DNA from 3 places in the Pseudomonas sp. Sample_16 genome. Region 1 is predicted to be linked to each of the others. Evidence: predicted binding sites of a transcription regulator. Region 1 holds the regulator's gene; each other region holds the start of a gene.

What was found. Region 1 encodes FliA, which starts transcription of late flagellar genes. Its sites were predicted from a motif close to CTAAAGTTTNNNNNNNNNNNGCCGNTAA; they were not measured.
Region 2: D8U69_RS06965 (methyl-accepting chemotaxis protein) is a predicted target of FliA. The motif match lies at 3,880-3,907, and genes of this name have one in related genera.
Region 3: D8U69_RS07375 (methyl-accepting chemotaxis protein) is a predicted target of FliA. The motif match lies at 8,237-8,264, and genes of this name have one in related genera.

What each region holds. Positions count from the first base shown of each region.
Region 1 is NZ_RCOB01000197.1:111,271-121,677, reverse strand. It holds gene fliR (flagellar biosynthetic protein FliR) at 1-80, shown strand, start outside; gene flhB (flagellar biosynthesis protein FlhB) at 84-1,223, shown strand; gene D8U69_RS26395 (RHS repeat-associated core domain-containing protein) at 1,345-2,460, opposite strand; gene D8U69_RS26390 (RHS repeat-associated core domain-containing protein) at 2,726-3,808, opposite strand; gene flhA (flagellar biosynthesis protein FlhA) at 4,114-6,243, shown strand; gene flhF (flagellar biosynthesis protein FlhF) at 6,255-7,580, shown strand; gene fleN (flagellar synthesis regulator FleN) at 7,697-8,527, shown strand; gene fliA (RNA polymerase sigma factor FliA) at 8,524-9,264, shown strand; gene D8U69_RS26365 (chemotaxis response regulator CheY) at 9,431-9,802, shown strand; gene D8U69_RS26360 (protein phosphatase CheZ) at 9,822-10,407, shown strand, end outside.
Region 2 is NZ_RCOB01000052.1:2,204-12,610, forward strand. It holds gene mdoH (glucans biosynthesis glucosyltransferase MdoH) at 1-1,746, shown strand, start outside; gene D8U69_RS06965 (methyl-accepting chemotaxis protein) at 1,922-3,838, opposite strand; gene D8U69_RS06970 (16S rRNA (uracil(1498)-N(3))-methyltransferase) at 4,009-4,716, opposite strand; gene tatC (twin-arginine translocase subunit TatC) at 4,713-5,507, opposite strand; gene tatB (Sec-independent protein translocase protein TatB) at 5,504-5,944, opposite strand; gene D8U69_RS06985 (twin-arginine translocase TatA/TatE family subunit) at 5,955-6,227, opposite strand; gene D8U69_RS06990 (phosphoribosyl-ATP diphosphatase) at 6,253-6,585, opposite strand; gene hisI (phosphoribosyl-AMP cyclohydrolase) at 6,578-6,985, opposite strand; gene ubiB (ubiquinone biosynthesis regulatory protein kinase UbiB) at 7,067-8,671, opposite strand; gene D8U69_RS07005 (SCP2 domain-containing protein) at 8,668-9,291, opposite strand; gene ubiE (bifunctional demethylmenaquinone methyltransferase/2-methoxy-6-polyprenyl-1,4-benzoquinol methylase UbiE) at 9,291-10,061, opposite strand; gene D8U69_RS07015 (polyhydroxyalkanoic acid system family protein) at 10,216-10,407, shown strand, end outside.
Region 3 is NZ_RCOB01000052.1:84,154-94,560, forward strand. It holds gene selO (protein adenylyltransferase SelO) at 1-1,085, opposite strand, end outside; gene mscK (mechanosensitive channel MscK) at 1,134-4,487, opposite strand; gene D8U69_RS07365 (potassium/proton antiporter) at 4,523-6,265, opposite strand; gene D8U69_RS07375 (methyl-accepting chemotaxis protein) at 6,557-8,182, opposite strand; gene D8U69_RS07380 (hypothetical protein) at 8,457-8,687, shown strand; gene D8U69_RS07385 (cell division protein ZapA) at 8,684-8,983, shown strand; gene D8U69_RS07390 (methyl-accepting chemotaxis protein) at 9,084-10,407, shown strand, end outside.

The sequences.
Region 1 (10,407 bases):
TGGCGGACATCATCAATCAGTATCAACCGCTGGCCACCGAGGCCCTGCAGTTTTTACGCGAACTGGCACAGGCGCGCTGAGTCATGGCTGAGAGCGAAAGCGGTCAGGACAAAACAGAAGACCCCACGGAGAAAAAGAAAAAGGACGCCCGGGAGAAGGGTGAGATTGCCCGTTCCAAGGAACTTAACACCCTGGCGATCATGCTTGCCGGTGCGGGCGCTTTGCTGATATTCGGTGGTGCGTTGGCCGAGGAAATGATGGATCTGATGCGCCTGAACTTTTCCCTGTCGCGGGAGGTGGTGCTGGATCAGCGTTCGATGGGCACCTACCTGCTGCACTCGGGGCAGATCGCGCTGCTGGCGATTCAGCCGGTGATGGTCACCTTGCTGCTGGCTGCTTTGATCGGCCCGATTTCCCTGGGCGGCTGGCTGTTTTCAGCGGGTACCATGGCGCCCAAGTTCAGCCGCATGAACCCTGGCGCGGGCCTCAAGCGCATGTTTTCGGCCAAGGCCATTGCCGAATTGCTCAAAGCCCTGGCGAAGTTTTTCATCGTGCTGTTCGTGGCGCTGGTGGTGTTGTCGGCGGACATCGACGACTTACTGCGCATCGCTCATGAACCGTTGGACCGGGCGATCATCCACAGCTTGCAAGTGGTCGGCTGGAGTACGTTGTGGATGGCGTGCGGCTTGATCATCATCGCCGCCGTGGACGTACCGATCCAGCTCTGGGAAAGCATCAAGAAGCTGAAAATGACCAAGCAGGAAGTGCGCGACGAGCACAAGGACCAGGAAGGTCGGCCCGAGGTGAAACAGCGCATTCGCCAGCTCCAGCGCGAAATGTCTCAGCGGCGAATGATGGCGGCGATCCCTGACGCCGATGTGGTCATCACCAACCCGACCCACTACGCCGTCGCCCTCAAGTACGACCCGGACAAGAGCGGCGCGCCGATGCTGATCGCCAAGGGCAGCGACTTCCTGGCCCTGAAAATTAGAGAGATCGCGGCGGCCAACGAGATTCTGTTGCTGGAATCGCCGGCGCTGGCGCGATCGATTTATTACTCCACCGAACTGGAGCAGGAAATTCCTGGCGGCCTCTACCTCGCCGTCGCCCAGGTTCTGGCCTACGTCTATCAGATCCGCCAGTACCGCGTAGGCAAGGGCAAGCGCCCGGATCCGCTCAAGGATGATTTGCCGATTCCACCGGATTTGCGCCGCGATTCCTGATAAGTCCAAGCCAGGCAATCAGCGTTAAAGTCTATGCGAGCCTGCTCGCAGAGGGGAGGCTCACATGTAAAAGATATGTCGACTGACTCACGGCCTTAGTGAGCAGACATGCTTTTAATTATCAGAACGGCGCTTCAGAGCTTCTAGGAAAAGCCAGTTTATCCATTCTAGATGGATCGAAAAGTCGTATCCTGAGGGCACTAACGATGTGTTCTCTAAAAACAATTTGAATCGGTTTTTCGTTTTCAAATACGGGTCTGTGCAGTGTTGCTGTATAGTCAGTTCCAGCTCGCATGCCGATAAAATTTTTTGCAAAGACACTATATAGTTGTTCTTCGCCCAACATACCTCCTGTATCAAAAGCATAAGTCCATGCCAGCTTATGATCGGGTGTCACATAAAAACCTGGTCCAATGTGGTCAATGCCCTTGCCTAAAAATAATGGGTTTACGCCGCCCCAAGTGAGACTCCTTTCATATTTCTTCGCCGAGCCGTGAAGCCCGACATATTGATAGCGATCATCTGCAGAAACTGGGCTTGGGGCGGAGAGGCGTCTTGTCGATAATTTTTTTTCGTACGTGCGTTCGAGAGAGAGTCGTTTTGAGTTGTCAACGTCGGTGGTGCTTCTAATTGTTGGTGAGTCGCTTGGTGTTGGCATTTGTTTTTTGAACAGATTTCGGAAGAAGCTAAATAATTTCCAGCGTGCGCGTCCTGTGGGGTCTAGATGATTGATCGGGTCTCCTTCGCAATAGCTATAACAATTGAGGCCGCCTTCTTTAAACGGGCTCAGCGGATCTGGACTATTAAAACGCATCAATACGGGATTAAACGCCCGATACCCATTCCCCAACAAATAACACCCCGTCACGGGGTCCGGCCGCTCGCCGTTAAAACCGAGCAGGCTGAGTAACCCGCTTTCAAGGGTGCGGTGACCATAGAGCGAATAGGTGATGGGCTGCGGTGGATGATCGGCCTTGAGCGTCTGCAACACCGAACGCTGCTGATCGGTGGCCAACAGCGTGGTATCAGGCGCATCACCTTCACCTCGCTGTTGCGCCAACAACTGGTCACTATGCTGGACGATCGAGAAGCGCATCGCCCCCTGCATCTCGGTGACCAGCCTGCTCTTGCAGTAAAAGCGCTGGCGCTCGGGGGTGTCTGGCAGGGCGTGACTGATCAGGCGATCAAGGGGATCGTAGCGGTAATGGCAGAGCACGGCTTCACGTGGCAATGTCATGGGTGGTTGTTCCGAAGGTCCGATGATCGGAAGCTCAGTATTGACGACTTTGCAAGGGCTGGGTACTAGCAGAACTGATAGGTGCGCTGGGAATGCTGGTCCGATTTTGCTGTGTGACACCCCTCCTGTAGATACTCTGTTCCCGGTCAAACTTTCAGCAGGTGCTTATCGCTGAAAAGCTTGGCCGTGTCGAAATCCGATCCCGAGCGCAATTGTCGCGATCTCTCAGTGACGGATCATTTAGCCGGACGGCATTGTTTTGCACTTAAGTCGCTCTTATCGTTAAGTTTTTGGTCCAAGGCGTTGGCGGAGAAGCCAAAGTCTTTAGGTGTGCAGCTTTAATATTCTTATGCATCGTTTCAGGAAGGACAAGTGTGTTGTTTTTAGCGAATACAAAATCTTTGTTTGGTACTAGGTTTGAATAGTTTTCAATGTGCACTGTAAAAATTTCGGGTGTGCTTGGCCAGAGGTGGTATGAGGTATTTGTTACAGCGGGGGACGATGAAGTATTTTGATAAGGGAAAACGGCCGTTAGATCTATATTGGGATTTGAGGTGGGAATAAGCTCTAGGTAATCTTTATAAACGCTTTTTTGTGCATATTTAGCAGCGAATTCTATGTCTTGGGTTGCATAGAATCCTGGACCAAATGCGGCTATATCTGCATTTCTTACTCCTTTCTCCAAGCTTTCTTTATGCCTGCTCGATGATCCGTGAAAACCAGCGAGCTTGGAGTCAGGGATAGTTTTGCTGAACGGTCTCGGAATTTTTAAGGGGGGTTTATAATTTTCAAGAAGCTGTATCATTTTCAAGGAGAAGTGCCCTGTTGGGTCGGTGTTGCTGATAGGGTTTCCGGTGCAATAAGCATATGGATTTAATCCGCCCTTCCCAAACGGACTCAAACTGTCCGGGCTATTAAACCGCATCAAAACCGGATTAAACGCCCGATACCCGTTCCCCAGCAAATAACACCCCGTCACCGGGTCGGGCCGTTCGCCGTTAAAACCAAGCAGGCTGAGCAACCCGCTTTCAACGGTGCGGTGACCATAGGGCGAATAGGTGATGGGCTGCGGTGGATGATCGGCCTTGAGCGTCTGCAACACCGAACGCTGCTGATCGGTGGCCAACAACGTGGTATCAGGCGCATCACCTTCACCTCGCTGTTGCGCCAACAACTGGTCACCATGCTGGACGATCGAAAAACGCATCGCCCCCTGAATCTCGGTGGCCAGCCTGCTCTTGCAGTAAAAGCGCTGGCGCTCTGGGATGTCTGGCAGGGCGTGACTGATCAGGCGATCAAGGGGATCGTAGTGGTATCGGCAGAGTACGGTTTCACGGGGCGATGTCATGAGCGGGTGCTCCGAAGGTCCGAAGATCGGGCGCTCAGTATTGGCGGCTTTACAAGGGTTGGGTACTAGCAGAACTGATAGGTGGGCAGTTGCGGCCTCTTCGCGGGCAAGCCTCGCTCCTACAAAATATCGATCCACCCGTAGGAGCGAGGCTTGCCCGCGAAAGGGCCCGTTCATGCGATACGAATCCCCCCGATAAAACCCTGTATTTCAACCCCCCGCTAAAGTTGGAAGGCTTCTTGCAATAGCCGCCCCGAGCCTGCTTCAGGCGTCAAAAGTTTGCTTCAAAGGAACGGGGAATACCGGTGGATCGCTCTCAGTTAATCAACAGTGCCCGCACGAACATGGCAGACCTCAGTCGAGGCAATCTGGGCGTGCCGCTGTTGCTGCTGGTCATGTTGGCAATGATGATGTTGCCGATTCCGCCGTTTCTGCTGGACGTGTTCTTCACCTTCAACATTGCCTTGTCCATCGTTGTGCTGCTGGTTTGCGTCTACGCCCTGCGGCCGCTGGATTTTGCCGTGTTCCCGACCATTCTGCTGGTGGCGACGCTGTTGCGGCTGGCGTTGAACGTGGCGTCGACGCGGGTGGTGATGCTCCACGGTCAGGACGGCCACGCTGCCGCCGGTAAGGTGATCCAGGCCTTCGGTGAGGTGGTGATCGGCGGTAACTACGTGGTCGGTATCGTGGTTTTCGCGATCTTGATGATCATCAACTTCGTCGTGGTAACCAAGGGTGCCGGGCGGATTTCCGAGGTGAGTGCGCGGTTCACCCTCGATGCGATGCCCGGTAAACAGATGGCCATCGACGCCGACCTCAACGCCGGTCTGATCGACCAGAACCAGGCCAAGGCCCGCCGTTCGGAAGTGGCACAGGAAGCCGAGTTCTATGGCTCCATGGACGGTGCCAGCAAATTCGTGCGTGGTGACGCCATTGCCGGTTTGCTGATTCTGTTCATCAACCTGATCGGTGGCATGGCGGTCGGTATCTTCCAGCACAACATGACCTTCGCCGATGCCGGCAAGGTTTACGCACTGCTGACCATCGGTGACGGTTTGGTGGCGCAATTGCCATCACTGTTGTTGTCCACCGCTGCGGCGATCATGGTGACCCGTGCTTCCGGTTCGGAAGACATGGGTAAACAGATCAATCGTCAGATGTTCGCATCGCCCAAGGCGCTGGCCGTATCGGCAGGCTTGATGGCGGTGATGGGGCTGGTGCCCGGCATGCCGCACTTTTCCTTCCTGACCATGGCTGCCCTGGCGGCGGGTGGTGCCTACCTGTTCTGGCGCAAGCAGAACCAGGTCAAGGTCCAGGCGTTGCAGGAGGTCAAGCGTCAACAAGAGTTGCTGCCATCGCCAGCGCGCGCGCAGGAAACCAAGGAGCTCGGCTGGGATGACGTGACGCCGATCGACATGATCGGCCTGGAAGTCGGCTACCGCCTGATTCCATTGGTGGATCGCAATCAGGGTGGTCAATTGCTGGCGCGGATCAAGGGCGTGCGCAAGAAGTTGTCCCAGGACCTGGGCTTCCTGATGCCGACCGTGCACATCCGCGACAACCTCGACCTGGCACCAAGTGCCTACCGCCTGACCTTGATGGGGGTGATCCTGGCCGAGGCCGAGATTTACCCGGATCGCGAACTGGCGATCAACCCGGGGCAGGTATACGGCACGCTCAACGGCATTACCGCCAAAGATCCGGCTTTCGGTCTGGAAGCGGTCTGGATCGAAATCAGTCAGCGTGCCCAGGCACAATCCCTTGGCTATACAGTGGTTGATGCCAGTACAGTAGTGGCCACTCACTTGAACCAGATTCTGTACAAGCATTCCAGTGAGCTGATCGGGCACGAGGAAGTGCAGCAACTGATGCAGTTGCTGGCGAAAAACTCGCCGAAACTGGCCGAAGAATTGGTGCCAGGTGTGTTGTCGCTGTCGCAACTGCTCAAGGTTCTGCAAGCGCTGCTGGCAGAGCAGGTGCCGGTGCGTGACATTCGAAGCATTGCCGAGGCCATCGCCAACAACGCTTCCAAGAGTCAAGATACCGCCGCCCTGGTGGCTGCGGTGCGTGTCGGCGTTAGCCGCGCAATCGTGCAAAGCATTGTAGGCACTGACTCCGAGCTGCCAGTGATCACGCTGGAGCCAAGGTTGGAACAAATATTGCTCAATAGTCTGCAGAAGGCAGGACAAGGCTCGGAAGAGGGCGTTCTGCTGGAGCCAAGCATGGCTGAAAAGCTGCAACGCTCGCTGATCGATGCGGCGCAGCGCCAGGAGATGCAAGGTCAACCGGTGATTCTGCTGGTGGCCGGTCCGGTTCGCGCGATGCTCTCGCGATTTGGCCGGCTGGCAGTCCCGGGTTTGCACGTGTTGGCTTATCAGGAAATCCCTGACAACAAGCAAGTGACCATCGTTGCGACAGTAGGGCCCAACGGCTGAGGTAGTGGTTTATGCAAGTTAAGCGTTTTTTCGCCGCCGATATGCGTCAGGCCATGAAACTGGTTCGTGATGAACTGGGCGCTGAAGCGGCCATCATCGGCAACCGTCGCATCGCCGGTGGTGTCGAGCTCACGGCTGCCCTGGATTACAAGCTGTCGGCGCTGGCGCCACGCGTGCCGAACATGGAACTCGAAGACGAGCTGCGCAAGACGCAGTCGCGCATCGTCACCGCCCAGGCCGAGCTGAGCCTGCGCAGCGACGGCGAAAGCGACAATGCCACCAATCGCCAGTTGTTCGCCGGGTTGCCCCTCACCGCCGCCGAGCCACTGATCGAGCCGACCTACGCCGAGCCTCGGCGTCCTGCGCCAGCGCCTGCTGCGGCGCCCGCGGTGGACTCCCGGGTATTTGACTCGATGCGTTTTGAGCTCAACAGCCTGCGCGAACTGATGGAAGTACAGCTGGGCTCCCTGGCATGGAATCAGCTGCAAGGCAGCAGCCCGGGCCAGGCCAACCTCTGGCGCCGTCTGCAACGTATCGGTTTGTCCGGGCCGTTGTCCCGCGACTTGCTGGCACTGATCACCGATATTCAAGAACCCCGCCAAGCCTGGCGCATGTTGCTGGCGCATCTGGCGCGGATGATTGCCACGCCGGAAATCGAGCCGCTGGAAGAGGGCGGTGTGATTGCCATGGTCGGCCCTGCCGGCATGGGCAAGACCACCACCCTGGCCAAGCTGGCTGCCCGTTATGTGCTCAAGTACGGCGCGCAGAACATCGCGCTGGTGAGCATGGACAGCTACCGTATCGGTGCCCAGGAACAGCTCAAGACCCTCGGCCGGATTCTCAATGTGTCGGTGACCCACGTCGATCCGGGGCAATCGCTGGCGCAGGCGCTGGAACCTTTGCTGCGCAAGCGTGTGGTGCTGATCGATACCGCCGGCCTTCAAGCCAGCGATCCGGCATTGCGCATGCAGCTCGAAAGCCTGGCCGGTCGTGGCATCAAATCGAAAAATTATCTGGTTCTGGCAACCACCAGCCAGAAACAGGTTCTAACCGCCGCTTATCACAGTTACAAGCGTTGCGGGCTCGCTGGCTGCATCCTGACTAAACTGGATGAAACGGCCAGTCTGGGCGAGGTGTTGAGCCTGGCCATCAGCCATGAGTTGCCGGTAGCCTACCTGACTGATGGCCCGCGGATTCCGGATGATTTGCATCTGCCGCGCCGTCATCAACTGGTCAGCCGTGCCGTGAGCGTGCAAATGCAGGAAGAACCCAGCGAAGAAGCCATGGCTGACATGTTCGCTGATATCTACCACAGCCCCACCAAGCAGGTAGGCTGAGGTAACAATGAATAGTTTTTGTACCTACATCGATGGTCTGCCATGCATTGTTCCGATTGTGAACGCGCAGCCAGTAATGTGGCCTCCGTCTATGCAAGACAAGGTAAAGAAATAACATGGGCAGCATGCATCCCGTACAGGTGATCGCGGTGACCGGCGGCAAAGGTGGCGTCGGGAAGACTAACGTGTCAGTGAACTTGTCCCTGGCTCTAGCTGAGCTCGGCCGGCGCGTCATGCTGCTGGACGCCGATCTGGGGCTGGCGAACGTCGACGTTCTGCTGGGGCTGACACCCAAACGGACCCTGGCCGACGTGATCGAAGGTCGCTGCGAGCTGCGCGACGTCCTGTTGCAGGGCCCCGGCGGCATCCGCATCGTTCCCGCCGCGTCCGGCACCCAGAGCATGGTTCACTTGAGCCCGGCGCAGCACGCCGGCCTGATCCAGGCCTTCAGCGATATCGGCGACAACCTCGACGTACTGGTGATCGACACCGCTGCGGGGATTGGTGACTCGGTAGTCAGTTTTGTCCGTGCCGCCCAGGAAGTGTTGCTGGTGGTCTGCGACGAGCCGACCTCCATTACCGACGCCTACGCCCTGATCAAACTGCTCAACCGTGACTACGGCATGAACCGTTTCCGCGTGCTGGCCAACATGGCCCAGAGCCCGCAGGAAGGGCGCAATCTGTTCGCCAAGTTGACCAAGGTCACGGATCGTTTCCTCGACGTCGCCCTGCAATACGTCGGCGCCGTGCCTTATGACGAAAGCGTGCGCAAGGCCGTGCAAAAACAGCGTGCCGTCTACGAAGCATTCCCGCGCTCCAAGTGCTCGCTGGCGTTCAAGGCAATCGCGCAGAAGGTCGACACCTGGCCGTTGCCCGCCAACCCGCGTGGGCATCTGGAGTTCTTCGTCGAACGCCTCGTGCAACAAACGGCAGGACCCGTGCTATGACAGCCAGCGGCTACAACCTCTACAAGAAATCGGCACGCGATGCGCAGTACGAGCTGATCGAGCGTTACGCGCCGCTGGTCAAACGCATTGCCTATCACTTGCTGGCGCGTCTGCCGGCCAGTGTCCAGGTCGAAGACTTGATCCAGGCCGGGATGATCGGCCTGCTGGAAGTCTCGACCAAATACGACGCCAGCAAAGGCGCGAGTTTCGAGACGTACGCGGGCATCCGCATCCGCGGCGCCATGCTCGATGAAGTGCGCAAGGGTGACTGGGCGCCACGCTCGGTCCACCGCAATACCCGCATGGTCAGCGACGCCATCCGCTCGATTGAAGCGAAAACCGGCCGTGACGCTAAAGATCACGAAGTTGCGGCCGAACTCCAATTGAGTCTCGACGATTATTACGGGATTTTGAACGACACCCTGGGCAGCCGGTTATTCAGTTTCGACGATCTGTTGCAGGACGGCGAACACGAAGGGCTGCACGAGGATGGCGCGAGTGCTCATCTCGAGCCGTCACGCGATCTGGAGGATGAACGCTTCCAGGCAGCGCTGGCGGACGCGATTGCCAATTTGCCGGAGCGCGAGCGACTGGTGTTGGCGCTGTACTACGACGAAGAGTTGAATCTCAAGGAAATCGGTGAGGTCCTGGGGGTCAGCGAATCTCGGGTCAGCCAGTTACATAGCCAGTGCGCGGCCCGTTTAAGGGGGCGTTTGGGAGAGTGGCGAGCGCGCTGAAGGCAGTGTGGGGGCACTGCGACGTGGCTGGTGGGGTGATGAACCGCGCCGGTCTCGCTTCGTTGTACTCCAGACAGTCATCGAGTGCTTTGCCAGATTGATTGAAATGGCGCGTCCAGGTGCTGGGCGCGTTTTAGTCTGCTTGGAGGTCGAATTGGACAAGAACATGAAAATCCTCATCGTTGATGACTTCTCAACGATGCGGCGGATCATAAAAAACCTGTTGCGTGACCTTGGGTTCACCAACACGGTCGAGGCCGACGATGGCACTACCGCCATTCCGGTCCTCAACAGCGGGAGCATCGACTTTCTGGTGACCGACTGGAACATGCCTGGCATGACCGGTATCGATCTGCTGCGTCACGTGCGTGCCGATGAAAAGCTCAAGCACCTGCCGGTGTTGATGGTGACCGCTGAAGCCAAGCGCGAGCAGATCATCGAAGCGGCCCAGGCCGGTGTAAACGGCTATGTGGTCAAACCCTTCACGGCCCAGGCGTTGAAAGAAAAAATCGAGAAGATTTTCGAACGCATCGGTTGAACTGCGCCACGGGGGAGCTATGGGGCATAACGAATCTTCGCAGGGCGATTTTGAATCGACCCTGAAAAAACACGCCGTCGAACTGGTCGCGAGCCTTGAAAAGGGCAGGTTTGGCGATGCTGTGCAATTGATCCATGAGCTCAACCAGACCCGTGACCGCGGCCTGTATCAGGAAGTGGGCAAGCTCACGCGCGAGCTGCATAGCGCGATCGTCAATTTTCAGATTGACCCGCACATGCCGCAAGCCGAAGAGGTGTCACAGATCACCGACGCCACCGAGCGTCTGGGTTATGTGGTCAAGCTGACCGAGGCCGCAGCCAACCGCACCATGGACCTGGTGGAAAACGCCACGCCGCTGGTCAACAGCCTGGCTGACGAAGCCCAGGCCTTGAGCACGGATTGGGGGCGGTTCATGCGTCGCGAAGTCGGGGCTGAAGAGTTCCGCGAACTGGCCCGGCGAGTCGACGGGTTCCTGACGCGCAGCAGCACAGACAACCGTGCCGTGTCGGGAAACCTCAACGATATTCTGCTGGCCCAGGATTATCAGGACCTCACAGGTCAAGTCATCAAGCGTGTGACCCAACTCGTCACCGAAGTCGAGAGCA
Region 2 (10,407 bases), on a different contig from region 1:
ACGGGTGATCTGGATCGCTTCGACTTCTTCGTGCTCAGCGACAGTAACGACGCCGACATCTGCGTGGCCGAGCAACAGGCTTGGCTGGACGTCTGCCGGGAAGCCAAGGGCTTCGGCAAGATCTTCTATCGCCGCCGCCGCCGTCGGGTAAAACGCAAGAGCGGTAACCTCGACGACTTCTGCCGTCGCTGGGGCGGTGACTACAAGTACATGGTCGTACTCGACGCCGACTCGGTGATGAGCGGTGAGTGCCTGACCAGTCTGGTGCGTCTGATGGAAGCCACGCCGGACGCCGGGATCATCCAGACCGCGCCGCGTGCGTCGGGCATGGACACGCTGTATGCACGCATGCAGCAGTTCGCGACCCGGGTGTACGGTCCGCTGTTCACCGCCGGTCTGCACTTCTGGCAACTGGGTGAATCGCACTATTGGGGCCACAACGCGATCATTCGCATGAAGCCGTTCATCGAGCACTGCGCCCTGGCGCCGCTGCCCGGTAAAGGCGCGTTCGCGGGTGCGATCCTGTCCCACGACTTCGTTGAAGCCGCGCTGATGCGCCGTGCCGGTTGGGGCGTGTGGATTGCCTACGACTTGCCGGGCAGCTATGAAGAGCTGCCGCCGAACTTGCTGGATGAACTCAAGCGTGACCGTCGCTGGTGCCACGGCAACCTGATGAACTTCCGGCTGTTCCTGGTCAAGGGCATGCACCCGGTGCACCGTGCCGTGTTCCTGACCGGTGTGATGTCTTACCTGTCGGCGCCGCTGTGGTTCTTCTTCCTGGTGTTGTCGACGGCGCTGCTGGCAGTCAACACGTTGATGGAGCCGCAGTACTTCCTTGAACCGCGCCAGCTTTATCCGCTGTGGCCACAATGGCACCCGGACAAGGCGATTGCGCTGTTCTCGACCACCATCGTGCTGCTGTTCCTGCCGAAGCTGTTGAGCATCATCCTGATCTGGGCCAAGGGCGCGAAAGAGTTCGGCGGCAAGTTCAAGGTGACATTGTCGATGCTGCTGGAGATGTTGTTCTCCGTGCTGTTGGCACCGGTGCGGATGATTTTCCACACCCGATTCGTGCTTGCCGCGTTCCTCGGCTGGGCTGCCACCTGGAATTCGCCACAACGTGACGACGACTCCACGCCCTGGAGCGAAGCAGTCAAGCGCCACGGCCCGCAAACCTTGCTGGGCTTCTTCTGGGCCTTGCTGGTGATCTGGCTGAACCCGAGCTTCCTGTGGTGGCTGGTGCCGATCGTCGGTTCGCTGATGCTGTCGATCCCGGTCTCGGTGATTTCCAGCCGTGTCGGACTGGGCCTGAAATCCCGCGACGAGAGCCTGTTCCTGATCCCTGAGGAATACAATCCGCCGCAGGCATTGCTGGCTACTGACCAGTACACCCACGAAAACCGTTGGCATGCGCTGAACGACGGCTTCGTCCGTTCGGTGGTCGATCCGCAGCAGAACGCCTTGGCGTGCTCGCTGGCGACCTCGCGTCACCGTGAGGCCGAGCCGATTGAATGGCTACGGATCGAGCGCGTGCGGCACGCGATGAAAGTTGGGCCGCAAGGCCTGACCAACAACGAGCGTGTGCAGCTGTTGAGCGATCCGGTGGCCCTGGCCCGCTTGCATGAGCAGGTCTGGAACGAAGGCCATCCGGAGTGGCTGGGCGCGTGGCGCAAGTCGGTCAAGGCCGACCCTCATGCCCCGTTGTTGCCGCTCAAACCGTTGAGCGTACAGCCTCAGATGGCGTAATGAAAAAACCCGCGAAAGCGGGTTTTTTTATGGCCTGATCGTTCCCACGCTCCGCGTGGGAACGCCGCCCAGGACGCTCCGCGTCCTTTCTCGGGCGTGACGCAGAGCGACAGAGGATGCATTCCCACGCAGAGCGTGGGAACGATCAAGTAACGATCAAGTAGATCGGATCACCTCAAACCTTGAACCGTCCCACCAGCATTTGCAGATGCGTTCCCAACCGCGCCAGCTCAACACTGGAGGCCGCGGTCTCTTCACTGGCGGCCGAGGTCTGGTCCGAGACATCCCGCACGTTCAGCACGCTACGGTTGATCTCCTCAGCCACGGCGCTCTGTTGTTCAGCGGCGGCGGCAATCTGTTGGTTCATCGCCTGGATTGCCGAAACCGTGCGGGTGATGCTTTCCAGTGAGCCACCGGCGCGGCGCGTCAGTTCGACGCTGCTGTCGGTCAGGCTTCGGCTGTTGTCCATGATGGTCGCCACTTGCTGGGTGCCGTTTTGCAGGCCGACGATCAGCTCTTCGATTTCTTCGGTGGATTTCTGGGTGCGCTGGGCCAGGCTGCGCACTTCGTCGGCGACCACGGCAAAGCCGCGTCCGGCTTCACCGGCACGGGCGGCTTCGATGGCAGCGTTGAGCGCCAGCAGGTTGGTTTGTTGTGCCACGGACTTGATCACGTCGAGCACACTGCCGATCTTGTCGCTCTCGCGCTTGAGCTCGCCCATGGCTTCGGTGGAGTTTCCCACTTCCTTGGCCAGGCGCTCGATCTGGGCAATGGCTTCGCCCACCACTTTGTCACCTTCGCGGGCCTGCTGGTCGGCGGCGACCGCGGCCTCGGAGGCTTCCTCGGCGTTGCGTGCAACTTCCTGCACCGTGGCGGTCATTTCGTTCATGGCCGTGGCCACCTGGTCGGTCTCGACCTTCTGACTGTTGACCCCGGCGCTGGTCTGTTCGGTAACTGCAGACAACTCTTCGGCGGCGCTGGCAATCTGCGTGACGCCATCACTGATGCCGCCGATCAGCTCGCGCAGGCCCTGGGTCATGCTTTGGATCGCACGTTGCAGCTGCCCCAGTTCGTCCTGGCGCTTGGATTCGAGGTTGTGGGTCAGATCGCCGGAAGCAATGCGTTCGGCCACTTTGAGGGTCTGGTTGAGCGGAATCACGATCTGCCGGGTGATGGCCCAGGCAGCGAACAGACCGAAGACCAGTGCCAGGGCGGTGGCCACCAACAGCATGTTTTTGGCATGCGCTACATCGGTATCGCGTACCAGGGTTTGCGAAACCGTCAGTTTGTTGCTCACCTGGAGCAGGATTTCGCCTTGGGCCGCCATGCGTTTCAGGGCGTCGACGCTGGCGACCTGGGAGTCACGGTATTGACTCACCGCGGCGCGATAAGCCTTGAGCGAGTCGGTGGCTAGTTGCAGGTTGGCGAGGTGTTCTTCAGGCAGTTTGGCGGGCAGGCTTTCGAGGTATTTTAGGGCATTGTCGATCGCATCGAGGGCCGGCTGCTCGGCTTCGCTCTTGCCGCTGTAGGTGTAGCCGCGAACCTGGAAGCGCGCCTGCTGGATCAGTTTGCTCAGCTCGATCACGCTGTTGAATGCCGCCACGCTGTCACCTTGCAGCATGGATTTTTCAACCTCAGCGACTTTGGCAACGGCGTTGTCGGCGGTAGCGCCGAGTTTGCTGCGGGCATCTTCACGGTTGGCGCCGGCCTGGGTCAGGGCGGTGAAGCCTTGTTTGTACAGGCTGACAGCGGCCAGTTGCTGGTCGATCATGGCGATGTCGGCGGGTTGTTCGATCATCTGGCGAGCCGTTTGCAGGCCGGTTTCGAGCTTGCCCAGCAGGTCATTGACCGCTCCAGGACCTTGTTCGCCGCGGCGCATTTCGTAGTCGAGGCGGGCGATGCGCAGGTCCTTGGTCAGGCCGTTGATCTCGGAAATGAAACCGAGCTTGTCGCCGCGACTCGTCACTTCACCGAGACCGGTCCAGCCGGTAAACGTGATCAGCAATGTCAGCAGCAGCACCAGACCGAAGCCGACGCCCAACTTGCGGTTTACACCTACATTTCCCAGCTTATCGGCCAGCCATTGGTACATGCTGTAACTCCCTCGGACCACACATTGGTTTTATGGGAGGTATATCGGCAGTGGCGTGGGGTTCTGTAGGCGCTGCCCGATAAGCGGACGGCGGAGTTTCAGCCACTTCAATGTTGGCTGGTACACCGCCATCGCTAGCAGGCTCGCGCCTACGGATTTCTCAGTGTCGGTTAGAAGAGTCGTGCCAGCAGGGCGGTCACGGCGGTTTCGACGCGCAGGATGCGCTCGCCCAGTTGCACCGGTTGCAGGCCGGATTTGCCCAGCAGGTCGATTTCGTAGGGAATCCAGCCACCTTCAGGGCCGATGGCCAGGGTTACCGGTTCGCTCAAGGCACGCGGGCAGGGCGGGTAGTTGCCCGGATGCCCCACCAGGCCGAGGGTGCCTTCGGTGATGGCAGGCAGGCGATCCTCGACGAAGGGTTTGAAGCGTTTCTCGATCACAACTTCCGGCAGAACAGTGTCCCGCGCCTGTTCCAGGCCGAGGATCAGTTGCTCGCGAATGGCTTCAGGCTCCAGGAATGGCGTCTGCCAGAAGCTCTTCTCGACGCGGTAGCTGTTCACCAGCACGATGCGTGGCACACCCATGGCTGCAACAGTCTGAAACACCCTGCGCAGCATTTTGGGGCGTGGCAGGGCCAGCACCAGGGTCAACGGCAGCTTGGTCGGCGGTGGTTGATCGAGGGTAACGCGCAATTCGGCTTCGGCGGTATCCAGGCGCAGCACTTCGGCCGAGCCCATCAGCCCGCCGATGCGCCCGACACGCAGGCTGTCGCCGACTTCGCAGCGATGGACTTCCTGCATGTGGGTCAACCGGCGATCACGCAGGATCACCCGGTCGGCCGCAATGAAATCGGCCTCTTCCAGTAACAGCAGGTTCACGCTTGGGTCGCTGGCGGCTGGTCGTTGTGATCGTCAGCCGGTTGATCGTCCGGATGCTCGCCACGCTTGCTGATCAGGCTGCTGAACAGGATGCCGACTTCGAACAGCATCCACATCGGTACGGCCAGCAGGGTCTGCGAGAAGATATCCGGCGGGGTCAGGATCATGCCGACCACGAAGCAGCCGATGATCACGTACGGACGGATTTTCTTCAGGTATTTGACGTCGACCACGCCAATCCACACCAGCAACACCACAGCCACCGGAATCTCGAACGCCACGCCGAAGGCGAAGAACAGCGTCATGACGAAATCGAGGTAGCTGGTGATGTCGGTCATCATTTCCACACCGGCCGGCGTGGCGGCGGCGAAGAACTTGAAGATCAGCGGGAACACCAGGAAGTAGGCGAACGCCATGCCGGCATAGAACAGCATGATGCTGGACACCAGCAACGGCACGGCGATGCGCTTCTCATGCTTGTACAGGCCCGGCGCGATGAAGCCCCAGATCTGATGCAGGATCACCGGGATCGCCAGGAACAGCGAGACCATCATCGTCAGCTTCAACGGCGTCAGGAATGGCGACGACACATCGGTGGCGATCATCGTCGCGCCGGCCGGCAGATAAGCACGCAGCGGCGTCGAAACGAAGGTGTAGATCTGCTGGGTGAAGGCGAACAGCCCGGCAAAAATGATGAAGATCGCCGCTACACAGCGCAGCAGACGGGTACGCAACTCGGTGAGGTGCGAAACCAGCGGCATGTGCTGGTCGTTTTCTGGGAGATCGCTCATGGGGCTCGCGGCGGCAGTGTTGGGTCATGAGGGGCCGGCGCAACGGGCGCAGCCGCAGGTGTAACGGGTTCAACCGGAGTGGCTGCTACAGGGGGAGCGGACTCGACAGCTGCAACTGCCGGTGCTGTCGCAGGGGCAGGTGCTTGAATCGTCTGCCCTCCCACGTGCTCGACCGGCGCAGGCTCCTGCTGGGTCGGTGTGAAAATTTTCCGCGCCTCCTGTTCAAGCGACAGGATGTGCTCGTTGTGCAGTTGCCGACGAATCTCGTCGGCACCGATTTCACGTTCAACTTCCTGTTTGATCGCGTTGAAGCTGCGCTTCAGTCGCCCGACCCACAGGCCGGCGGTGCGCGCTGCGCCCGGCAAGCGCTCGGGACCCAGCACCAGCAGGGCAACGAGGCCGACGAGCAGCAGTTCAGAGAAGCTGATACCAAACATTAGTCAGTGCTCACACGTCTTTGCGAATCGGCTCTTCGACTTTCTGCGCCTGCACGTCAATGGTGTGCGGCTGATTGACAGAGGCCTGAGGCTGAACCGGCGGAACCGGTTGGGCTGGAGTGGCCGTCGGGTCGGCCGGTTTTTCGTCATCGTTCATGGCTTTACGAAAGCCCTTGATCGATTCGCCGACATCGGTGCCGAGGTTTTTCAGTTTCTTGGTGCCAAACACCAGTACGACAACAACCAGGATGACGACCCAGTGTTTCCAGTCAAAAATGCCCATGTTGCTGCTCCTCTCTAATAGTTATTCAGGCGGACGGACGCGAGGCTTTCTCGGCGTGTCCGGACAGACCGAAACGACGGTCCAGTTCATCGAGTACAGCCTGTGGATGCTGCCCCAATTGGGCGAGCATGACCATGCTGTGGAACCACAGATCGGCGGTTTCGTAGATCACATCGCTGCAGTCACCACTGACGGCGGCGTCCTTGGCGGCAATGATGGTTTCGACCGACTCTTCGCCGACTTTTTCCAGAATCTTGTTCAAGCCCTTGTGGTACAGGCTGGCGACATAGGAACTGTCGGCGGCGGCGCCTTTGCGCTCCTCCAGCACTTGAGCCAGGCGGGTCAGAGTGTCACTCATGTTTGTGTCCTGCAAAAGCGGAATAGATGGCGTGCGGATCTTTCAGAACCGGGTCGACCGTTGTCCAGTCGCCGTTTTTGTAGACGCGGTAGAAGCAGCTCTGGCGGCCGGTATGGCAAGCGATGTCACCGATTTGCTCGACCATCAGGATGATCACGTCGGCGTCGCAGTCCAGGCGCATCTCATGCAGGGTTTGCACATGGCCGGACTCTTCGCCCTTGCGCCACAGCTTGCCACGGGAACGTGACCAGTAAATCGCGCGGTTTTCGGCAGCGGTCAGTTCCAGCGCTTCGCGGTTCATCCAGGCCATCATCAGGACGCGCCCGGTCTTGTGATCCTGGGCAATCGCGGGCACCAGGCCGTCAGCGTCCCACTTGATCTCGTCCAGCCAGTTTTTCATCTTCGACTCCGACAGCGGGTTCAACACTTCATTAGTCGAACCCAAGCGTTGAAACAGTGTGCCAGTCGTTCACGCAACTGGCTATCGGCGAACGACCAGATACAAGCCGACCGCCATCATGATCCCGGCGGGCCAATAGGCCAGTTCATTCAGCGGGCCACCAGCGGCGAGGATCGCGCCACCCGCCAGATGCGCCGTGCCGAGCAGACGCAAGAACCAGTCATCGCGACGACGGTGCCACGGTGGCGGCGGGTCGTAGGCGTGGGGTTGGGACATGCGTTCAAGCAGATCGCGGGCCATGTTGGCCAGGTGCGGGAGCTGTTCGAACTGGCTCTGCACATTGCCAATCAAGGCTTTGGGGCTGACCCTTTCGCGCATCCAGCGTTCGAGAAATGGCTGCGCGGTGTTCCACAAATCCAGATCCGGGTACAACTGACGTCCCAGGCCTTCGATATTGAGCAGGGTTTTCTGCAGCAGAACGAGTTGCGGCTGCACTTCCATGTTGAAGCGGCGCGCGGTCTGGAACAGGCGCATCAGCACCTGGCCAAATGAAATATCTTTTAACGGTTTTTCGAAAATCGGCTCGCAAACGGTGCGGATCGCCGCTTCGAATTCGTTGAGCTTGGTTTCCGCCGGCACCCAGCCCGAATCGATGTGCAGCTGCGCCACGCGCCGGTAATCACGCTTGAAGAAGGCGAACAGGTTGCGTGCCAGGTAATCCTGGTCTTCCGGGGTCAGGCTGCCGACGATGCCGCAGTCGATCGCTATGTATTGCGGGCTCCACGGGCTCACGGTGCTGACGAAAATATTGCCGGGGTGCATATCGGCGTGGAAGAAACTGTCGCGGAACACTTGGGTGAAAAAGATCTCCACACCGCGTTCGGCGAGCATTTTCATGTCGGTGCGCTGGTCGGCCAGGGTCGCCAGATCGGTCACCTGAATGCCGTAGATACGCTCCATCACCAGCACTTTCGGACGGCACCAGTCCCAGTAGACTTGCGGCACATACAGCAGCGGCGAACCTTCGAAATTGCGCTTCAGCTGGCTGGCGTTGGCCGCCTCGCGCAGCAGGTCGAGTTCGTCATAGATGGTTTTTTCGTAGTCGCTGACCACGTCCACCGGGTGCAACAGGCGTGCATCGGCCGAGAGTTTTTCGGCGGCGCGGGCGAGGATGAACAGCCACGCCAGGTCCTGGGCGATCACCGGTTTGAGGCCCGGGCGGATCACCTTGACCACCACTTCTTCGCCGGTTTTCAGCTGCGCGGCATGCACCTGCGCCACCGAGGCCGAGGCCAGTGGTTCGACGTCGAAACGGCTGAACACCTCGCTGATTTTCTTGCCGAGCTGTTCTTCGATCAGCTTGACCGAGACCTGCGAGTCGAATGGCGGCACGCGGTCCTGCAACTTCATCAGTTCATCAGCGATGTCTTCGGGCAGCAAGTCGCGGCGGGTAGACAGGATCTGACCGAACTTGATGAAGATCGGCCCCAGGTCCTGCAGTGCCAGACGCAGTCGCGCGCCGCGGCTCAGGTCCAGGGTCCTGCGCGGGAACCAGCGCCACGGCAAGGCATAACGCAACACCCGCAGGAACCAGGGCAGCGGCAGGGCGAACAGCAGGTCATCGAGGCGGTAGCGAATCACGACGCGCTGGATGCGCAACAAACGGCGGACGGCAAGCAGCTTCATGCGTTATCGCTTGGGTCGAGGGATCGGGAAAGGCGCTCGAAACGCGCCTCGAGACGTTCCAGATCGAGCTTGATCTGGTCCAGTTCACTGAATCGCGCTTCGGCTTCGCGCTGGCCAACGAGGGTGCGCGACTCTTCGGCCAGGTATTCGCCCAGGTTCTGGCCCAGGCTGGTAAATCCTTGCTGATACCAGCGCGCGCGACTGCGCAAATGACCACCGACCAGCTGCGTGGCGACCGGGCCTAGCCAGCGTGAGAGTTCATACTCCCAGTCCAGCTCCAGGTCCTGAAGGATCGCCGCCAGTTCCAGCAGCGCACCGCTGTCACCGTCGAGTTCGACTTCAGGGCCATGCAGAACGGAGGTCTTGTCCTTGCTCATCGCCAGTTTCAACAGGCTGGAAGCCGGTGCGCGCAAGGTGCAGTCGGCGCCGGTTTCCCACTGGGAGGCCAGCATCAGGCCTTCGTCGCTGGGCAGGATGAACAATTGCAGTGCCGGGCTGCGGCAATCGACGGCAATCACTTTGCCGCTCAAATGCGCGAGCCGCGGCAGCGCCGTGCTGTCGAGACGAAGCACCCGGTTCAGACCGAGTTCAACGCTGGCGAGCAGGCCTGCGAGCAGCATCAGGGCTTGATGCCGCGATGCAGGGCAACGATGCCTGCGGTCATGTTGTGATAGGTCACACGGTCGAAACCGGCCTCGACCATCATCGACTTCAGGGTTTCCTGGTTCGGGTGCATGCGGATCGATTCGGCCAGGTAGCGATAGCTTTCCGAGTCATTGGTGATCAGCTTGCCCATCAGTGGCATGAAGGCGAACGAGTAGGCGTCGTAGGCCTTGGACATCAGCGCGTTGGTCGGCTTCGAGAACTCGAGGACCAGCAGACGGCCGCCCGGCTTGAGTACACGCAGCATGGAGCGCAGGGCGTCTTCCTTGTGCGTCACGTTGCGCAGGCCGAAGGCGATGGTCACGCAGTCGAAATGATTGTCCGGGAACGGCAGTTTTTCCGCATCGGCCTGGACGAATTCGACGTTGCCCGCCACACCCAGGTCCAGCAAGCGGTCACGACCGACCTTGAGCATGGACTCGTTGATGTCGGCCAGCACCACCTGGCCGGTCGGGCCGACGAGGTGCGAGAATTTCCGGGTAAGGTCACCGGTGCCGCCGGCGATATCGAGCACGCGGTTACCGGTGCGAACGCCCGACAGTTCGATCGCGAAACGCTTCCACAGACGGTGCATGCCGCCCGACAGGAGGTCGTTCATCAGGTCGTATTTGGCGGCTACCGAGTGAAAAACCTCAGCGACTTTTTCCGCTTTCTGGCTTTCCGGAACGTTTTTGAAGCCGAAGTGAGTGGTGGGTTCGGCATCGCTGCCTTTGCGCTGATCAGTCATATCGCTGTCACCAAAAGAGAATGCGCGACATTCTAATCCCCAAGGGATGCTTTGTCTTGGCAAGGCTGAAGGTAAGATGGGCAACCATCGGGACGTTTTGACGCAGCAGAGGTCAAGATGCTCCGGGAAAGCATTCATAAGCAGGAGTCATTCGATGGCCCGTATTAGTGTTGAACGTGCCCATGGCCTGGGCAAAGAAGCGGCGCGCGAGAAGGCCGACAAGCTGGCGCAGAAACTCTCCGAGCAATATGGCCTGGAGCCGCAGTGGTCCGGAGATACCCTCAACCTCAAGCGTTCGGGTGTGAAGGGCGCGGTGCATGTCACCGAAGATTCGATCAAGGTCGAT
Region 3 (10,407 bases), on a different contig from region 1:
CTGTTTTGCATCAGTTGCAGCAGATGTTCCAGCAGCTTCTGGTCGTCGTCTTCAGCCGTGGTGAAGCCTAGACGACGGCGCATCAGGTCGAGGTAATGGGCCTGGAACAGTGGCAGGTACAGGCCGAGGGTTTCGCGCAGGGCCTCGACGCTGATGAACGGCGTCAAGGCCTGGGCCAGGGCGCTGAGGTTCCACTGTCCGATCGGCACCTGGTTGCTGAAGGAATAGCGGCCCTGGTCATCGGAGTGGTTGCAGATGAAGTTGGCGTCGAAGTCGTCGAGGAAGGCGAACGGGCCGAAATCGAAGGTAATGCCGAGGATCGACATGTTGTCGGTATTCATCACCCCGTGGCAGAAGCCGTAGGCTTGCCACTTGGCGATCAGCTCGGCGTTGCGTTCGACGATTTCGCGGAACATGGCCAGATACGGTTCCGGTTGTTCCAGGCATTGCGGGAAATGCATGGCCAGCACGTGATCGCCGAGCTCTTTCTGTTTTTCGGGGCGCTTGGTGTAGTAGAAATACTCGAAATGCCCGAAGCGCACATGGCTCGGTGCCAGGCGCAGGACCATGGCGGCGCGTTCCTGTTTTTCGCGCCAGACCGGGGTGTCGGAGCCGATCACGCACAATGCTCGTGTGGTCGGGATGTTCAGCGCGTGCAACGCTTCAGAAGCAAGGAATTCGCGGATCGAGGAGCGCAGCACCGCACGACCATCGCCCATGCGCGAAAACGGTGTCTGGCCGGCACCCTTGAGGTGCAGGTCCCAGTGTTCGCCGGCCTCGTTGTACACCTCACCCAGCAACAGGCCCCGACCGTCGCCCAGTTGCGGGTTGTACGAACCGAACTGATGCCCGGAATAGACCATTGCCCGAGGAACCGCATCGGCCCAGAGCTTATGGCCGCTGAACAGCTCGGCGAACTCCGGGGTTTCGGCCACGGCCGGGTCAAGGTCCAGCAGCGCCATGGCGGCAGGGCTAGCGACTACGAGGCGCGGGTTGTCGATGGGCTCGGGCAGCACGTGGGCGGAAAACGTATCGCCCAAGCGGTCGAAGCGATTATCGAAGGTCAGTTCGTCGAGGGCTTTCAAGGGCCGGCTCCAGCAGAATGTCCGAGCATTCTGCTGGGGAAAGTCCGGTTAGTCGAGTTTGGCGGCGGGCGGCATTTGTGGCGGTTGCTTGCCATCCTTTATCGGCACAATGGTTTTCGCTTCCGGCTCGATCGGCACCATCTTGTATTCCTGTCCGTGCAGGTTCTTCAGGTAAACCTCCATCTGCCGGAACGAGATGTTGATGTGCTGCTTCTTGAACTCGCGATTGATGAAGCGGTTGACCTCGTCGAGCACCGGGTTGCGGTCGCCGAGGTCGCGTACGTGCATGCGCAGTTCGTGGTCGAGAGTGCTTTCACCGAAGTTCAGGAAATACACGTGGGGTTCCGGATCTTTCAGCACGCGTGGGTTATCCCGCGCGGCCTTCAGCAGCAGCTCTTTGACCAGATCCAGGTCCGAACCGTAATCGACGCCGAGTTTGAGGGTCACCCGTGTGATGGTGTCGGTCAGCGACCAGTTGATCAGCTGCCCGGTAATGAACGTCTTGTTCGGGACAATGATGTCCTTGCGGTCGAAGTCGGTGATGGTCGTGGCGCGGATGCGGATCTTGCTCACCGTGCCCGACAGGTTGCCGATGGTGATGGTGTCGCCGATGCGCACCGGGCGTTCGAACAGGATCATGATCCCGGAAATAAAGTTGGCGAAGATCTCCTGCATGCCGAAACCGAGGCCAACCGACAGCGCGGCCACCAGCCATTGCAATTTGTCCCAGCTCACCCCGAGTGTCGACAGGGTGGAAACGAAACCGACGCCGGCGATCACGTAGGACAGCAACGTCGTCGTGGCGTAAGCACTGCCCTGGGCCAGGTTGAGTTTGGACAGCACGAACACTTCCAGCAGGCCCGGCAAGTTGCGCGCCAGGGCGAAGGTAATGCCGATGATGATCAGTGCGCCGAGCATGTCGCCGATACTGATCGGCACCATGCTCATGTTGGCGCCGGTGCCGCTGGTGTATTCGTAGAGGGTGATGTTGTCCAGGTACGAGAACACCGTGATCAGGTCGGCCCAGACCCAGTACAGCAAGGCCATGAACCCGCCGAGCAAGGCCAGGCGAATCAGGCGCAGGGACTGTTCGTTGACCTTTTCGATGTCCATGGTCGGCTCTTCGATCACCGCTTCGCCATCGCCGGCCTCCTTGGCTGCCTGCCGCTTGGCGAGGGCGCGCTGATAGGCCAGGCGACGGGCCGCTACGCTCAGGCCACGGACGAAGGTGGCTTCGATCACCAGCCAGAACATCAGCAGGTACAGGGTGTTGATCAGGCGGTCGCTGAGTTTGAGTGCGGTGTAGTAGTAGCCGAAGCACACGGCCACGAACAGCGCCACGGGCAGGATGGTGAACATGACGCCCACGGCTTTGCGGAACAGCGAGGCGTTTTCGTGGGTCGGGCTGCTGACCAGCAGGCGGCTGAGCAGCAATGTCATCAAGGCGTAGCAAGTGAGTACGACCGGCATGCCGATCACGTCATCGGCGAGCCCGGCCGGTTGCAGTTCGGCAACGGCTACCACTGCCACCAGGGCCATTACCACCATCCCGAGCCGACGGACCCAGCCCCGGAGGAATTCGACCTGAGGTTTTTCCCAGCGGAAATGCAGTTCAGCCACGCCGCCCGGTGCGAGGATGCGGTAGGCGGTGTAGAACACCAGCCATGCCTGGGCCATTTGCAGCAACGCCGCGCCCATATTGGCGTTTTGCCCTCGGGCGTCGATTTGCAGGGCCAGGCCGCACAGGGCCAGACCCAACGAGACCGGCATCGCCAACAGGATATTGATCAGAATCGCCTGAGGTGTGTGCCACTGACTGTCACGCTTGAAGTGGCCGATGTCCTGGTGAACCTTGTTCAGACGGGCATACAGTTGCTTGCGACGCCACAGCAGGGCGCCGATCAACAGCGCCAGCGGCAGGAACAGCAGCGGTCGTTGGGTCAGGCCATCAGTCAACTCGCTCAGACTCGAGGCCAGGGGCAGGGAGTCGACCTGGCGTTGCAAGCGATCCGGCACGCTGCGCAGCCATTCAAGATCCAGCGGTTTATTGCTGGGAATCCAGAACATCTGCTCGTCCAGCGTCGCACGCAGGCTTTGCGCGGTGCTGAGCAATTGCTTCTGGTTCAACTGCAGGGTGATGGACTCGTTGAGCACTGCGCTCAATTCGCGGTTCAGGCGCTCGAGCAGGTCGGCACGCGTGGTCGCCAGTTCCAAGAGGCTTTTGCGCAACTGCGGGGTGACTTGCTCGGGCGGTTGGGCGGCCAGCAGATTGTCGACATAAGTGGCCGGGTTGCTGAGCAATTCCCGTTGTTGGCTGACTTCGAATTGATACAGCCGAATGTCGGCGATCTGGTCGGCGAGGTCGCGATCGACCTTGAGGCGCGGTAGGGCCAGTTTCTGTTTGTAGAGAATCTTCGAGAGCAGCAGGCTGCCCTTGAGCACGCTGATCTGCTCGTCCAGCGCCGCATCGCTTTGGGTCACGCTGTCCAGCTGTTGCTTGGTCTGCAGATTCTGCTGGGTGACTTCGTTGAGACGGTCAGTGCTTTTGAGCAGGTAATCCGAGAGTTTCAGGTTGGCGGTGCTTTCAGTCGCCAACAGGCTGCTGCCGCCGGCCTTCTGTGCTTCGATCGACTGCTGCGTCACCGTCTCCTGGGATTGAGCCAGGCGCTTCTGATTGATCAGGCTTTGCAGGTCCTGGATTTCCCGGTCCAGGCGATCGGATTTTTCCGACAGCAAATCATGCTGGCTGTTGCCCAGGTCTTGCAGCTGGGTATTGCCGGCCAGTTCCTGGCGCCGCAGCGGGATCAAGGCGTTGAGGGCGGCGAGCTCGGCATTGAGCTGGTCGCGCTGCTCGGCGCTCAGGGTCTTGCCGGCGTCTTTGCCGGTCTTGAGCATATTGTTGATCTGCTGGATACGCGTCTGGCTGGCGGAAATTTCCGCCTGGGCACGCTCGGGACGGGTCTGTGCAGTAATGATCAGGCTGTTGGCGTCCGCCAGGGCTTTCTGCAGATCGCTTTGCTGGGTCGATCGCTCAGTGAGCATTTGCTCGAGTTGCTGGATCGACTCTTTTGCGAAGCGTTGCGATACGGGCGCGACGACGCTGGCCTTGAGGCGCGTCAGCTCACGCTGGTTTTCGATGGTTTGCTTGGGCGCGGTGGCCAGTTGCTGCTTGAGATCGCTGAGTTTCTGCTCGTAATCACGCTGATTGTTGAGCTGCGTCAGCGTGCCTTGCAGGACGGACTGCAGAGCCTTTTGATCGGCCTCCGGCAATTTGCGGTCGGCAATCTTGTCCAGACTCGTCTGCACAGATTCGCGGGAGGGCGGTTCGGCGGCTTGCAAAGGTCCGACGGAGAGGCTCAGGCCCAACAGGGCCAGGACGAAAAAGGTGCGCAGGCTTGACATAGAGACCGATCAAAATACGAGGCGAAGAGTGGAGTTTAGAGGAACAAGCCCGGACCCGGGCGACTTCCTTCGGGGAATCTGACGCCCACTTTGTCGATCTTGTTCCCGTCCATGACCGCGACAGTCCAGAGGGTGTTGTTCCACTCCACCTGGTCGCCGACCACCGGCGCTCCCCCGACTTTCTGGGCAATGAACTTGCCCAGAGTCATCTGCGGATCGATGTCTTCGACCTTCAGCCCGTACAGGGCAGCAACCGCGGCCAGCTGGGCGTCTCCTTCGAGAACGAAGTCGCCGAAAAAGCGCAAATCGAGGCCGCGTTGCGGTGCCTGGCTGAACAGTTTTCCGAGGGCCGCAAGGTTGTGTTCATGGCCGATTACGCACAGTAAATCATCGACTTCCAGCACCGTACTACCCGACGGATGGAGCAGTTGTTGACCACGAAACAGGGCAGCGATGCGGGTACCTTCGGGCATTTTCAGTTCGCGCAGGGGCGAACCGATGCACCATTTTTCGGCACCGAGGCGATAAACGAACAGTTCCCACTCACTGGTGACATGCACTTCGAGCGCAGACCGGGAAATCGGCGCGGGCTCCGGTGGCACCGTGACCTTTAGCAGCTTGGCGACCCACGGCAGGCTGGTGCCTTGTACCAGCAGCGAGACCAGAACGATGAAGAAGGCCAGGTTGAAGTACAGCTGAGCATTGGGCAGGCCGGCCATCAGCGGGAACACCGCCAGAATGATCGGTACCGCGCCACGCAGGCCCACCCAGGAAATGAACGCCTTTTCGCGGCCATGGAACGCCTTGAACGGCAACAAACCCACCACCACTGACAGCGGCCGCGCAAACAGAATCATCCATAGCGCCAAGGCCAGGGCCGGCAAGGCAATCGGCAGCAAATCGTGGGGCGTGACCAACAGCCCCAGCACCAGGAACATGCCGATCTGTGCCAGCCAGGCCATGCCGTCGAGCATGTGCAGGATGCCGTGGCGGCTGCGTACCGGCCGGTTGCCGATGACCAGACCGCACAGGTACACCGCGAGGAAGCCGCTGCCGTGCAAGGCGTTGGTCAGGGCAAACACCACCAGGCCACCGGCGATGACCAGGATCGGGTACAGACCGGTGGCCAGATTGATCCGGTTGACCAGTTGCAACATCAGCCAGCCGCCGCCGAGGCCAATCACACCACCGATACCGAACTCGCGCAGCAGGTGCGCCAGCAGGCTCCAGTGCAGCCCAGTCTGGCCGCTGGCGAGAATGTCGATCAGCGTGACGGTGAGGAACACCGCCATCGGGTCGTTGCTGCCGGATTCGATCTCCAGGCTGGCGGTCACCCGTTCGTTCAAGCCTTTGCCGCCCAGCAACGAAAACACCGCCGCCGCATCGGTGGAGCCGACGATGGCGCCAATGAGCAGGCCCTGGATCAGGTTCAGGTCGAACAGCCAGGCCGCGGCCATGCCGGTCAGCCCGGTGGTGATCAACACCCCGACCGTGGCCAGCGACAACGCCGGCCACAACGCCACGCGGAAACTCGAGACCCGCGTGCGCAAACCGCCGTCGAGCAGGATCACCGCCAGTGCGAGGTTGCCGACCAGATAAGCCGTGGGGTAGTTATCGAAAATAATGCCGCCGCCGTCGACGCCGGCCGCCATGCCAACGGCCAGGATGATCACCAGAATCGGGATGCCGAGGCGCGACGAAAGTGAGCTCACCAGAATGCTTGCACCTACCAGCAACGCGCCGATCAAGAACAGGCTGTTGATGGTGGTCGCATTCAAAGGCAGTACTCCAGAAAACTGAAAGGCGGGCACAAACTGACCATGCAGTCTGCGTGCCAGCGATTCTAACCTGTTGAAATGTGATGCTGTCAAAAAGCTTTTCTGGTTTATACCAGATCGTTCCCACGCTCTGCGTGGGAACGCCTCAATGGACGCTCTGCGTCCACTTCCGGGACGCGGAGCGCCCTGGGATGCATTCCCACGCGGAGCGTGGGAACGATCATGGAAAGCTTTTGAAAGCAGTCTTGCACACCCTCTTGAGCAGGGTGGGATCAGTGTGGCGACTTCAGATTAAAGGCTGAACCGCCCAACCATGGTGTTCAGGTCCACCGCCAGGCGCGACAACTCACTGCTCGCTGCGCTGGTCTGGTTGGCGCCGGTGGCCGATTGCACCGACAAATCGCGGATATTCACCAGGTTGCGGTCCACTTCACGGGCCACTTGCGCCTGTTCTTCAGCAGCGCTGGCGATTACCAGATTGCGTTCGTTGATTTCGACAATGGCGCTGTTGATGGTGTCCAGTGACATTCCCGCGCCGCGGGCGATGTTCAGGGTCGATTCGGCACGCTCTGTGCTGTTGCGCATCGAATCCACCGCATGTTCGGTGCCGCTCTGGATGCTGCCGATCATGCGCTCGATTTCGCTGGTCGACTGCTGGGTGCGATGAGCCAGTGCCCGCACTTCGTCGGCCACCACCGCAAAACCACGACCGGCTTCACCGGCACGTGCAGCTTCGATGGCCGCGTTCAGGGCCAGCAGGTTGGTCTGGTCGGCCAGGCCACGGATCACGTCCAGTACTTTGCCGATGTCGCGGGACTCGTTCGCCAGGTCGCCGATCAGGGTCGCGGTGCTCTGAACATCGGCGCTCATGCGTTCAATGGCGCTGACGGTTTCCTGCACCAGATCACGGCCGTCGCCGGCAGACGTAGTGGCGTTCTTCGAGGCTTCGGACGTACTTACGGCGTTGCGCGCGACTTCTTCCACTGCACTGGTCATTTCATTGACCGCGGTGGCGGCCTGTTCGATTTCGTTGTTCTGCTGGGTCAGGCCACGGGCACTTTCGTCGGTGACACTGTTGAGCTCTTCCGCGGCGGACGCCAATTGCGTGGCCGAGCCGGAAATCCGCTGCAGGGTGTCGCGCAGTTTTTCCTGCATCTTCGACATCGCCAAGAGCAGGCGGCCGGCCTCATCTTCGCCATCGACGGTGATCGGGCGCGTCAGGTTGCCTTCGGCAATCTGTTCGGCGGCGTTCAGTGCGTTGGCGATGGGGCGGGTGATGCTGTTGGTCAGCAACCAGGCGAACAGCATGGTCAGGGCGGTGGCGATCACAAGCAGGGCGATCACCAGATTGAAGGCCGAATCGTATTGGTCGGCGGCTTGCTGGTTGGTGTCGAGGGTCTGCTGAGTGTTGATCTCCAGCAGTTTGTTCAGCACCGCATTGACCGCTTCGGAGTTACTCAGCAGGTCGGCGTTGAGCAGGTTGCGCAATTCGTCGACCTGATTGTTGCGCGACAGGGTCTTCATCCGATCTTCGATCTGGCGGTATTGCCCAAGCAACTGCACGTATTGATCGTAGGCCGCACGTTCCTCGGGGCTGCTGATCAGTTTTTCGTAGACGTTCTGGGCGGTGCGGATTTGCTGGTTGCGCATTTCCAGCAGCTCCATGGTCTTGTGCTGCACATCTGGTTCACGGTTGACCAGCAAACGGTAGGACAACACGCGCAAACGCAGGGTCAGCTGGGTGAACTCGTCGAGGCTCTTGATGCTGGGCACGCTGCTGACGGTGATGTTCTCGGCGGCGTCGCGGATCTTGCTCATCTGGTTCAGGGCGAACACGCCCAACAGCATCATCAAACCGCCAATCAGGGCAAAACCGAGGAACGCTCGCGGCGCGATATTCATATTTCGAAGGGACATGGTGTTTACCGAAGAGAGCGCACCAGAGGGTGCCGAGGCTGACGTATGGATGACTTATCGGTCATGCGCCTGAAGTCTTGAGTCCCTGCGCGGTTTTGCCGCACAAACGTCATGGCGACGAAGTGCAGGAACCAGATCGGCCGATCACAGTCTCTACAGTTCGCGAGAAAGGTCGGTCGTCAGGAAAATCAGGGCCTTGGGCCCGTATAACCCTGGCTTCCACAGTGACTTTTCTTTATCGTACGCGCCCTTTGAAAATGCCTGGAAAATCAAAATGTTGGAAGCATCCCTAAGCCAATTGGAACAGCTGGTCAGCGACCTGGTGCAACAGAACCAGACCCTGCTAGGCACCAACCAAGCCCTGAGCGCCGAACTGGCCCAGGCCAAGGATGAAAACGAAAGCCTGCAACTGAGCCTGATGGAACAGGAAGAGAAACAAGGCGCCACCGCCGCGCGCATTCAAGCCCTGGTTGAGCGTGTGAGCGCTGGCCCAGTCAGCGCATGAGTTACGGCCCGGGTGTGAAAGTCGTCTCGATCCTGGGTGAGGACTATTCGATCAAGGCCCCGGCCGGGGAAGAGCAGACCCTGCTGGACGCTGCATTAATGTTGAAGGCTGCCCTGGCCGACACCAAAAAGAAGTACCCGACGCTGATCGGAGACCGATTGCTGGTACTGGCCGCGATGAATCTGTGCTCGCAACAGATCGAAATGCAGAAGCAACACAAGCTCGAACTCGACCGTTACCAAGAGCAAGTCAACGCCACGGTTGAAGTGATCTCCAAGACGATCAATCAGGCCTGATCGGCTTTGCGCACAACCAAAGAATAAATTGTCGTTTGCGTTGTATACAATCGGCACGGCTGTTGCAGTGTTTCAGCCTCTTATTCTTTGGGGGTGCTCCATGCAGTTCTGGCGACGCAGTATTCAATGGCAGTTGATCTTGAGCATGGGCACCGCCCTGCTCGTCAGTATTCTGATCGTGGTTGGCATTTATACCCTTGTGGTCAATCGCCTCGCCCAGCGTTATCTGGTCGAACAAGCGCTGCCGTCGAGCATCGAAGCGATGCGCAACGACATCGAGCGTATCCTCGTTCAGCCGCTCACCGCCGCCAAGGACATCGCCAGCAACAGCATGGTGCGCGATTGGCTGGCCGAGGGTGAAAACAGTGCCCAGGCCGCTACGTTCACCACTTACCTCGAAGGCATCCGCGCCGAACACAAGGCCTTTACCGCGCTGATTGTCGGCACCGCGTCCAACCACTACTTCAATGAAAAAGGCCTGGACCGGACCCTCAGCCGCACCAACCCCAAAGACGCGTGGTTCTATGCGTTTCTCGATAGCGACCAGCCGCGCACCCTCAACATCGACAATGACACCGCCAGCGGAGAATTGGCGCTTTTCATCGACCTTAAAGTCGAGAAAGCCGGCAAAGTCGTGGGCGTTGCCGGGCTGGGCCTGAGCATGAAGGAGCTCTCCGAGCTGATTCACAACTTCAGTTTCGGAGAGCGTGGCAAGGTCTATCTCGTCCGTTCCGACGGATTGATCCAGGTTCATCCCCAAGCGCAATTGAGTGGTAAACGTACCCTGGCAGAGCAAATTGGCGCGGCGGCGGCGGGCGCGTCTCTGGGTCAAAAAACTGCCACGAGTAATAGCTTCCAGCGGGACGGTGAAGACTTCCTCGCATTAAGCCTGCCTTTGCGCGATCTCGGCTGGACCCTGGTGGCCGAAGTGCCGCAGTCGCAGATTTACGCTGAAGCCCGTCGCGCCATGTGGATGAGCAGCGGCATCGGCCTGGCAGTGGCGGTGATATGCCTGTTGCTGGTGGTGTTGCTGGCCCGTGGATTGGTCCGACCGATCCGCCAGGTAACAGCGGCGTTGGTGGCCATCGGTAGCGGTGGTGGCGATTTGACCCATCGGCTGGATTCCAGCCGCGCCGATGAGCTGGGCGATCTGGCGCGAGGGTTCAATCGGTTTCTCGACAGCCAGCGCGACATGATCGGCGAAGTACTCACCACCAGCGAGCGCTTGCGTACGGCTGTCGGGCAAGTGGCGCGGGTGGTGGAAAACACCGCCGAACGCTCGGGCCGACAACAGGAAATGACCGACATGGTCGCTACTGCGGTCCATGAGATGGGCCTGACCGTGCAAGAGATCGCGCAGAACGCCGGTAACGCGGCAGTCGCTTCGCAAAACGCCCGGGATGAAGCAATGCAGGCACGGGAAG